Regions from separate parts of the Roseateles sp. 22389 genome, predicted to be linked through region 2. Evidence: riboswitches for the same ligand, from Rfam matches in the RefSeq annotation. Region 2 holds a riboswitch; the other holds the start of a gene.
The links. Region 2 has a riboswitch for cobalamin ahead of ACTJKJ_RS21960 (TonB-dependent receptor domain-containing protein). Riboswitches for the same ligand answer to the same signal wherever they lie in the genome.
Positions count from the first base shown of each region.

Region 1: another riboswitch for cobalamin. It lies ahead of ACTJKJ_RS17165 (TonB-dependent receptor plug domain-containing protein); the one in region 2 lies ahead of ACTJKJ_RS21960 (TonB-dependent receptor domain-containing protein).

Region 1 covers NZ_JBQEOF010000012.1:48,562-52,698, forward strand. Annotated here, with positions in the region: gene pth (aminoacyl-tRNA hydrolase) at 1-195, shown strand, start outside; gene ACTJKJ_RS17160 (hypothetical protein) at 197-775, shown strand; cobalamin riboswitch at 771-1,037, shown strand; gene ACTJKJ_RS17165 (TonB-dependent receptor plug domain-containing protein) at 1,146-3,065, shown strand; gene cobU (bifunctional adenosylcobinamide kinase/adenosylcobinamide-phosphate guanylyltransferase) at 3,149-3,775, shown strand; gene ACTJKJ_RS17175 (ABC transporter substrate-binding protein) at 3,781-4,137, shown strand, end outside.
Region 2 covers NZ_JBQEOF010000019.1:106,340-110,476, reverse strand. Annotated here, with positions in the region: gene ACTJKJ_RS21965 (isocitrate lyase/PEP mutase family protein) at 1-150, shown strand, start outside; gene ACTJKJ_RS21960 (TonB-dependent receptor domain-containing protein) at 223-2,115, opposite strand; cobalamin riboswitch at 2,186-2,460, opposite strand; gene ACTJKJ_RS21955 (LysR family transcriptional regulator) at 2,595-3,518, opposite strand; gene metE (5-methyltetrahydropteroyltriglutamate--homocysteine S-methyltransferase) at 3,615-4,137, shown strand, end outside.

The DNA of each region.
Region 1 (4,137 bases), on a different contig from region 2:
GCCAAGGCCGTGGCGCTGCTGCATGCCAAGCCGCCCAGACCCAAGCCGCCCCGCCCCGCCCACCTGCCACCGAAACCGGGCGCCCCGACCGGCGTCCCGGCGGGCGCCCCACCGGTGGGGGCGTCGGACGCCGCCACGCCGGCGACGTCCGCTCCCCCCGTGCCCGATCCCGTTCCCCCGACCTCCGGAGCCTGACATGCCGACGCGCGCCCCCTCGATCCTGATGACTGTTGTGCTGGTCCTCATGTTCGGCGCGGCGCGCGCGCAGCCCGAGAGCGCCAAGCCCAAGCCCGCGCAGGAACGCACCTTCGGCTACTACCGCTGCGGCCCGCAGGGCCTGGACCTGCGCGACAGCCCCTGCCCCGACGGCCCGTCGCAGGCGCTGGACCTGCCGCAGGACCGCGTCGATCCGAAGGAGGCCGCCGCCGCGCGCAAGCGCGCCGCCGACGAGTCCCGCGAGCTCGCAACGCGGCAGCGCGAACGCGAACGCCTCGCGGCGCAATCGCCCGCACCCGCCGCCGCCGGCATCGATGGCTCGATCGAGCCCCGGCCGCCGATGGCGTCGACGCGCCCCTCCAAGCCCGCCGATCCGAAGAAGCCCAAGCCCAAGGATCCGAAGCAGCCGCCCAAGAAGAAGCCCAAGCTGCCGAAGTCGCCCGACCCGTCGCTGCCGCCCAAGCCGACGACCAAGCCCGGCAAGAAGGCGCCCGCGATGGTCGGCGATGGCGCCCTCCAGCCACTGCCCAGACGCGGCGAGGCGGAAACACCTCGCTAGAATGCGCGCCGTTGGTGCTCGCGCGGACATTGCGTCCGTGCAGTTAAACGGGAATCAGGAAGCGGGCGCATCGCCGATGCGCGAGCCAACCTGAGCTGTCCCCGCAACGGTAAGTGGCCGCCGGCCGCGCGCCCCGGATCCTGACGAAGGACCCGGCACGCCGCCGGCACTGCCTGTCCCCATGTCCACTGGCGCGTCCGCGCTGGGAAGGACACAGGCAGCGGCCACCAGCCCGGATACCGGCCAACAGGTGGTGCCCGCCAGCCGATCCCGACCCGCCCGCTGGCGGATCGACGACGCAGCCGGCGGCATCGTTCCTCAGACGTCCTGCGGGTGAGCAGGGCCCTGAACCCGTCGTTGGTCCGTTCTCATGCTTCCGTTCGTTTCGCGCGCGCGCGCCGGTGCCCGCTCGCTGCTCGCCTTCACGCCGCTGGCGCTCGCCGCCACAGCCTTCGCGCAGTCCGCGCCCTCCTCCACCCCGGACGTTTCCTCGGCCGACGCCACCGCTTCCGCGAGCCGGCTCGACGAGGTCACCGTCACCGGCTCGCGCAGCCCGATGCGGCTGGGCGACATCGCCGCCGACCTCACCGTCATCCACCGCGACACCATCGAGCGCCAGGGCTTCGGCAACGTCGCCGCGCTGCTGCGCAACGTCGCCGGCCTGCAGATGACCAACAACGGCGGGCCGGGCAACACCACCTCCGTCTTCATCCGCGGCGCCGAGACCCGCCACACCGTCGTCCTGATCGACGGCGTGCGCATCGACGGCCAGTCCACCGGCGGCGCGCGCTGGGAGAACCTGCCGGTCTCGCTGATCGATCGCGTCGAGGTGCTCAAGGGCCCGGCCAGCGCGCTGTACGGCTCCGACGCCATCGGCGGCGTGGTGCAGATCTTCACGCGCCAGGGCAGCGGCCGGCCGCAGCTGGACCTTGGCGTCGGCGGCGGCAACCTCGGCCAGGTCAAGGCCGACGTCGCGCTGCTGGGCGGCACCGCGGACTTCGACTACGCCGGCTCCCTGGCCGTCGACCGCGGCACCGGCTTCAACGCCTACGGCCTCACGACCAGCAAGAGCTTCAATGCCGACAAGGACGGCTGGCGCAACTACAACGGCAGCCTGCGCCTGGGCGGCCACATCGCCGAAGGCCAGCGCCTGGAGCTGCTCGGCCTGAAGAGCCGCAGCGACGTCGGCTACGACGCCGGCAAGAACGCCGACGACCGCGGCATCACCGAATCCATCGCCGCCAAGCTCAGCCTGAAGTCGATCTGGTCGCAGGCGCTGTCGACGCAGCTCTCCGTCGGCCAGTCCGAAGAGAACTACGAGACGCGCCCCAGCGCCCCCTACCTGACCAGAACCCGCATCCGCAGCGCCTCACTGCTGGGCTTCTACCGGATCAATGCCGCGCACCAGATCAATGGGGTGCTGGAGCGGCGCGAGGACCGCCTCGTCAACGCCGACCTGGTCGGCGGCGGGGCCGGCACGCGCAGCCAGAACGCGGTCGGCCTGAGCTACCTCGGCACGCTGGGCGCGCTGAGCCTGCAGGCGCACGGCCGTCACGACGACGACAGCGAGTTCGGCGGCATCGACACCGGCAGCCTGGCGGCCGGCTACCGGCTCGGTGGCGGCTGGCGGGTGACGGCCTCGGCCGGCAACGCCTTCCGCGCGCCGACGCTGTTCCACCGCGGCAGCGTCTACGGCCCGGACATCAGCCTAGGCTTCCCGGAACTGCGGCCGGAGCGCGGCCACAACCGCGAGGCCGGCCTGGCCTGGGCCCAGGGCGACCTGGACTTCGCCATCACCACCTTCCGCAACCGCGTCAGCGACCTGATCGCCTTCGGCGCCGCGGGCAGCTGCCGCTCCACGACCGGCTGCTACACCAACGTCGCGCGCGCGATGCTCAAGGGCACCAGCCTGAAGGGCGGCGCGACCCTGGGCGCGGTCAAGCTCAGCGCCACCGCCGACTTCCTCGACCCGACCGACGCCAACACCGGCCGCCAGCTGCAGCGCCGCGCCAAGCGCTTCGGCACGCTGCGCGCCGAAACGACGCTGCGCGCCTGGACGCTGGGCGCGAACCTGGTCGGCTCCGGCGAGCGCTTCGACGACGCCGCCAACAAGACCCGGCTCGGCGGCTACGGCCTGCTCAACCTGGACGCGCAGTTCGCGTTCGCCAAGGACTGGCGCCTGCAGTTGAACGTCGACAACGCGTTCAACCGCCAGTACCAGACGGCGAACTTCTACAACCAGGCGGGCCGGACCTGGTTCGTGATGCTGCGCTACGCGCCGACGCTGTGAGCGCTGCCCGCCTCGCCCCCCGTTCCCCGCCGCGCGGACCCTCGCGGTAAGGTCCGCTCTTCCCCTTCGCCCCGGAGCCCCGGATGCCTGCTCATCACCTGATCGTCGGCGGCCAGCGCAGCGGCAAGTCGCGCCATGCGGAGCGCCTCGCGCTGCGCTGGGCGCGCACGCCGGGCCATCGGGTCACGGTGGTCGCGACCGCCGAGGCCCATGACGACGAGATGCGCGAGCGCATCGCCCGCCACCGCGCCGACCGGCCGGCCGGCTTCGACACCGTCGAGGCGCCGCTGCAACTGTGCGAGGCGCTGCGGGCGGCGGCATCGCCCCAGCGGCTGCTGGTCGTCGACTGCCTGACGCTGTGGCTCACCAACTGGCTGATGCCGATGGCCGGCGCGCCGCGCCTGGACGACTGGCGCGCCGAATGCGCCGGGCTGCGGGGCCTGCTGCCGACGCTGGCCTCGCCGGTGATCTTCGTGTCCAACGAGGTCGGATGGGGCGTGATGCCGATGGGCCGCGAGGTGCGCGCCTACGTGGACGAACTCGGCCGGCTCAACCAGCAGGTCGCGCGGCAGTGCGGCGAGCTGACGCTGATGGTGGCCGGTCAACCGTGGACGCGTCCGGTCGCGCCGCTCGACGAGGACCAGGACGACAACGAGGCGGCCGCCCGCGGGCGCGTCGACGCCACGGACAACGAGGAGAACAAGCGATGAAGTCGATGGGACCCCTGAGCCGCGCCGAGGACGCGCCGGCGCTGCGCCGCAACGCGCGGCCGTTGCGGGCGCTGGCCCGGGCCGCGTTGTCGCTGGCCACGCTGGTGCTGGCCACGGCCGCGGCGGTCGCCGCGCCGATCACGATCCAGGACGACCGCGGTCACACGGTGACCTTGCCGGACGTGCCGCGGCGCATCGTCAGCCTGCTGCCTTCGCTGACCGAGACCATCTGCGAGCTGGGCGATTGCGCCAAGGTCGTGGGCGTCGACCGCTTCTCCAACTTCCCCGCCAGCGTGCAGAAGCTCCCCCGGCTCGGCGGTCTGGACGACACCAGCATCGAGGCCCTGGTCGCGCTCAAGCCC
Region 2 (4,137 bases):
GGCGCGGTGGCGGGCATGCAGAAGGCGCTCGGCGTGCTGAAGGCGCAGCGCCGGATCGACGAAGACCCGGCGCTGGTCGCGCCCTTCGCGGAGCGCCAGCGGCTGGTGGGCAAGCCCGGGTGGGATGAATTGGAGAAGAGGTACAGCTGAGGGGGCTGGCTGCCAAAGCGCGCATGGACAGCCAGCTCATCGCTGGCGCCCATGCCGCATGGAGGGCCCGGCTCAGAAGCCCTTCATGTCATAGCGCACGCCGACCCAGGCCTGGCGGCCGAGGCCCTGGTAGGCGTAGACCGGCTCGACATCGCGGTCCGCCGCGTTGAGGACCTTGGCCTCCAGGCGCCATTGCGGCAGGAAGCGCCAGCTGGCGCGCAGGTCCAGCAGCGCGTAGCCGCCCAGCGTGGCGCCGATGTCCGGTCGCTTGCCGATGTCGGTCAGCGTCGCCCCCGCGCTCCAGGCGCCGGTGTCGTAATCGACGGAGACACTTTCCTGGTGCGCCGCGCGACGGATCAGCCGCGCGCCGGTGTCGGTGTCCTTCGCATCGAGGAAGTCCACGTTCGCGGCCAGGTTCCAGTTGCCGATGCGGTGCGCGCCGGTCAGCGTCGCGCCGGTGAGCTTGGCCCGGCCGACGTTGGCCGCGCAGCCGAAGGCGAAGTCCGGTGCCGGCGGGCACAGGGTCGGATCGGGGTTGTAGATGATCAGGTCCTTGACCTTGTTGCGATAGACCGTCGCCGACGCGCTGCTCGCGCCGGAGCGCCAGTTCAGGCCGATCTCCGCGCTGCGGCCCTGCTCGGGACGGATGTCGCGGTGGCCGTAGAAGGGGAAGTCGGTGTCGTTGAAGGTCGGCGCGCGGAAGGTCTTGCCCGCCAGCGCCTGCAGCTTCAGCGTCGGACTCAGCGCGATGCTGCCGCCCAGGCTGCCGGTGGTGTTGTCGCCGTAGACCGAGTTCTCGTCGCGGCGCAGGTTGGCCTCCAGGGCGGCCGGGCCGAACAGGCCGCTGTAGCCCGCGATGTAGGCGTTGTTGGTGCGCTTGAGCGTGTCGCTGGTGACGCCGTCCGCCTTTTCCTCGAGGCGCTCGTAGGCCAGCACCAGTTGCTGGTCCGGCGCCAGGCGCAGCGCGTTCTGCCAGGTCGCCTGGTCGCGGGTGGTCTTGAAGCGCGTCGCGTCGGCCAGGCCGCTGACCGAGTCGTCGGTGCCGCGCGCGAACTGCAGCGTCGTCGTCCAGATCGGCGAGAGCGTGCCGCGGTAGTCGAGCGCCGCCTGGCGCGTCTTGAGCCGGTTGCGGAAGTCGCCTTCCGGATGCGCGACGAACTGGTCGTCGAAGGTGGCGCTGTCGTATTGCGCGTTCAGGCGGCTCTGCGTCGCGCTGACGCCGATGCGGTGGCCCTCCGCCGGCGTGAAGCCCAGCCGGGCCGACGCCACCGTGCGGGTGAAGCCGTCCTTGTCCGGGTTGTAGGAACTGTTGTCGCGGTCGCCGCGGATCGCGGTCGTGCCGTCGCTGGTGTCGCGGCTGAGGCTGGCCGCGTAGTCGAAACCGGCCTGCGCGCCGCTGACCGACACGTCGCCTTGGCGCGAGCCGTACTCGCCCACGGCCACGCCGGTGCGCAGCTCCAGCGGGCCCTGGCCCTGGCGGGTGACGATCTGGATCACGCCGCCGACCGCATCGGCGCCGTACAGGCCGGAGGCCGGACCGCGCAGGACCTCGATGCGCTCGATGTTGGCCAGGCTCATGGCCTCGAAGGACACCTGGCCCAGCGTCGCCGAGCCGACCCGCACGCCGTCGATCATCACGACCGTGGCGCTGGTGTTGGCGCCGCGCAGGAAGTAGCCCGCCGTCTGGCCGGGACCGCCGTTGGCCGCCAGCTGCAGGCCGGCGTAGCGGCGCAGCACGTCGGCGACGCTGCCGGCGCCGCTGTCGCGCAGGGTGTCGGCGTCGATGAGCACGACGTCCGCGACGCTGCGGCTCAGCGGCTGGGCCTCGCGGGTGCCGATGACGATGACCGGGTCGAGCGAGGACTGCGCGAGGGCGACGGAGGGGACGGTGGACAGGACCGGGGCGGCGATCAGCGCGGCACGGGCAACGGCGCGCAGCGCGGCGCGGGGACGGGAGGCTTGCATGTCGGAATCACAAAGCGGCGGCAGACGGCCGCTTCCCCGCGGCCGCATGCGGAATGGACGCGTCGCGGGGCGACGGGTCCGCCTGTTGGCCGGTATCCGGGCTGTCGGAAGAACGAACCCGTGGTGCCTTCCCGGACGACCGTCCAGTGGATCCAGCCACGAGTCGCGCGCCGCTGGGGCCGATGCCATCGGGGGTCGACGGCGTCGGCCGGGCGCGCCTTCCGCTTACCGTTGCGGGGGCAGCTCAGGTTGGGGCCGTGGCCGCGGGCGGGCGACCCTTCCTGATTCCCGTTGAACTGCGCCGGCGGAGGGCCGGGCGCGAGCACCAACGGGCGGCATCATAGCGGCGGCCCCGTGGCGCCGATGCCGCATCCGGGCCTCACGACGCGGCGGGGCGCTCGGCACGTCGCCGGCCTCACCGCCAACGGCTTGCCTCTGCACAGGGCGTCGCGGACGACGACCGGCGGCTCGGCGCGCGCTCACAACAGGCTGACGCCGCCCAGGTTCACCAGCGAGGTCTCGCGCATGATCCGCACGAAATCGGCCAGGAAGGGCTTGGCCGCCAGCCGCCCGGTGCTCACCGCGTAGAGCCGGCCGGTCAGGCCCGACGGCCCGATGCGCTGGCGCGCCACGTAGCCCCGCGCCAGGTAGCCCTCGACCGCCCACAGCGGCAGCGCCGCGAAGCCGCGCCCGCTCGCGACCAGCTGCAGCATCGCCACCGTCAGCTCGCTGGTGCGGCGTGGCGGCGTCACGCCCGCGGGTTTGAGCACGCTGCGCACCAGGTCCAGCATCTCGTCGGGCACCGGGTAATGGATGTAGGCCTGCGCGGCGAAGTCCTCGGCCTCCAGCCAGGGCTTGGCCAGCAGCGGGTGCCCCTTGGGCAGCAGCGCCACGATCTCGAAGCTGAACAGCGGATGCACCGCGACGCCCGATTCCTCCGCGTCCACGTCCGAGACGATCGCCAACTCGGCGCGGTCCTGGTGCAGCAGCCCGACCGGATCGGCCTGGAAGCCCGACACGATGTCGAGCTCGACCTCCGGCCAGCGCTCGCGGAAGGCGTCCATCGCCGGCATCAGCCAGTCGAAGCAGGTGTGGCACTCGACCGCGATCCGCAGCTGTCCGGCCGATCCCTCGACCAGCTTGCGCACGTCGCGGTCGGCCTCGTCGATCTGCGGCAGCACCAGCTCGGCGAGCTTGAGCAGCCGCTGCCCCGCCACGCCGAAGCTCAGCGGCGAGGACTTGCGCTCGAAGAGCTCGGTGCCGTAATGGTCCTCCAGCCCCTTGAGCTGGTGCGACAGCGCCGACTGCGTGAGGTTCAGCAGCTGGGCGGCGCGGGACAGGTTGCCGGCCTCGCGCAGGGCCAGCAGCGTGCGCAGGTGGCGCAACTCCAGAGGTGTCTGCATGAGCGATCCTAATGACGAAGGCAAAAAACTTTCGTTTGAATCATAGTTCGCCAGCGGCGAACATTCCGAATCCCATTCAATTTCGAAGAGAACAACATGATTCGGACTCATGTGCTGGGCTTCCCCCGCATTGGCGCCAACCGCGAGCTGAAGTTCGCCCTGGAGCGCCACTGGCGCGGCGAAATCGACGAGGCGGCGCTTCAGGACGTCGCCGCCGAGTTGCGGGCCCGGCACTGGCGCCTGCAAGCCGGCGCCGGCCTGGACCACGTCACCGTGGGCGACTTCGCGCTCTACGACCAGGTCGCCGACTTGATCCAGCTGTTCGGCTGCGAGCCGGCGCGCTTCGGCTTCACCGGCGAGGAGTCGCCGCTGCGGCGCTACTTCGCCATGGCGCGGGGCGTGGCGGCGCATGACCACGGCGAGGCTTGCGGTTGCGGCGCCTCGGCGGGCGAGGGCGCGGCGGCGCTGGAGATGACCAAGTGGTTCGACACGAACTACCACTACCTCGTCCCCGAGTTCGACGCCGCCACCGCCTTCACGCTGCACGCCGACCGGCTGCTGGCCGAGGTCGACCAGGCGATCGCGCTCCCCGCGAGTCCCAAGGCGGCGCTGCTGGGGC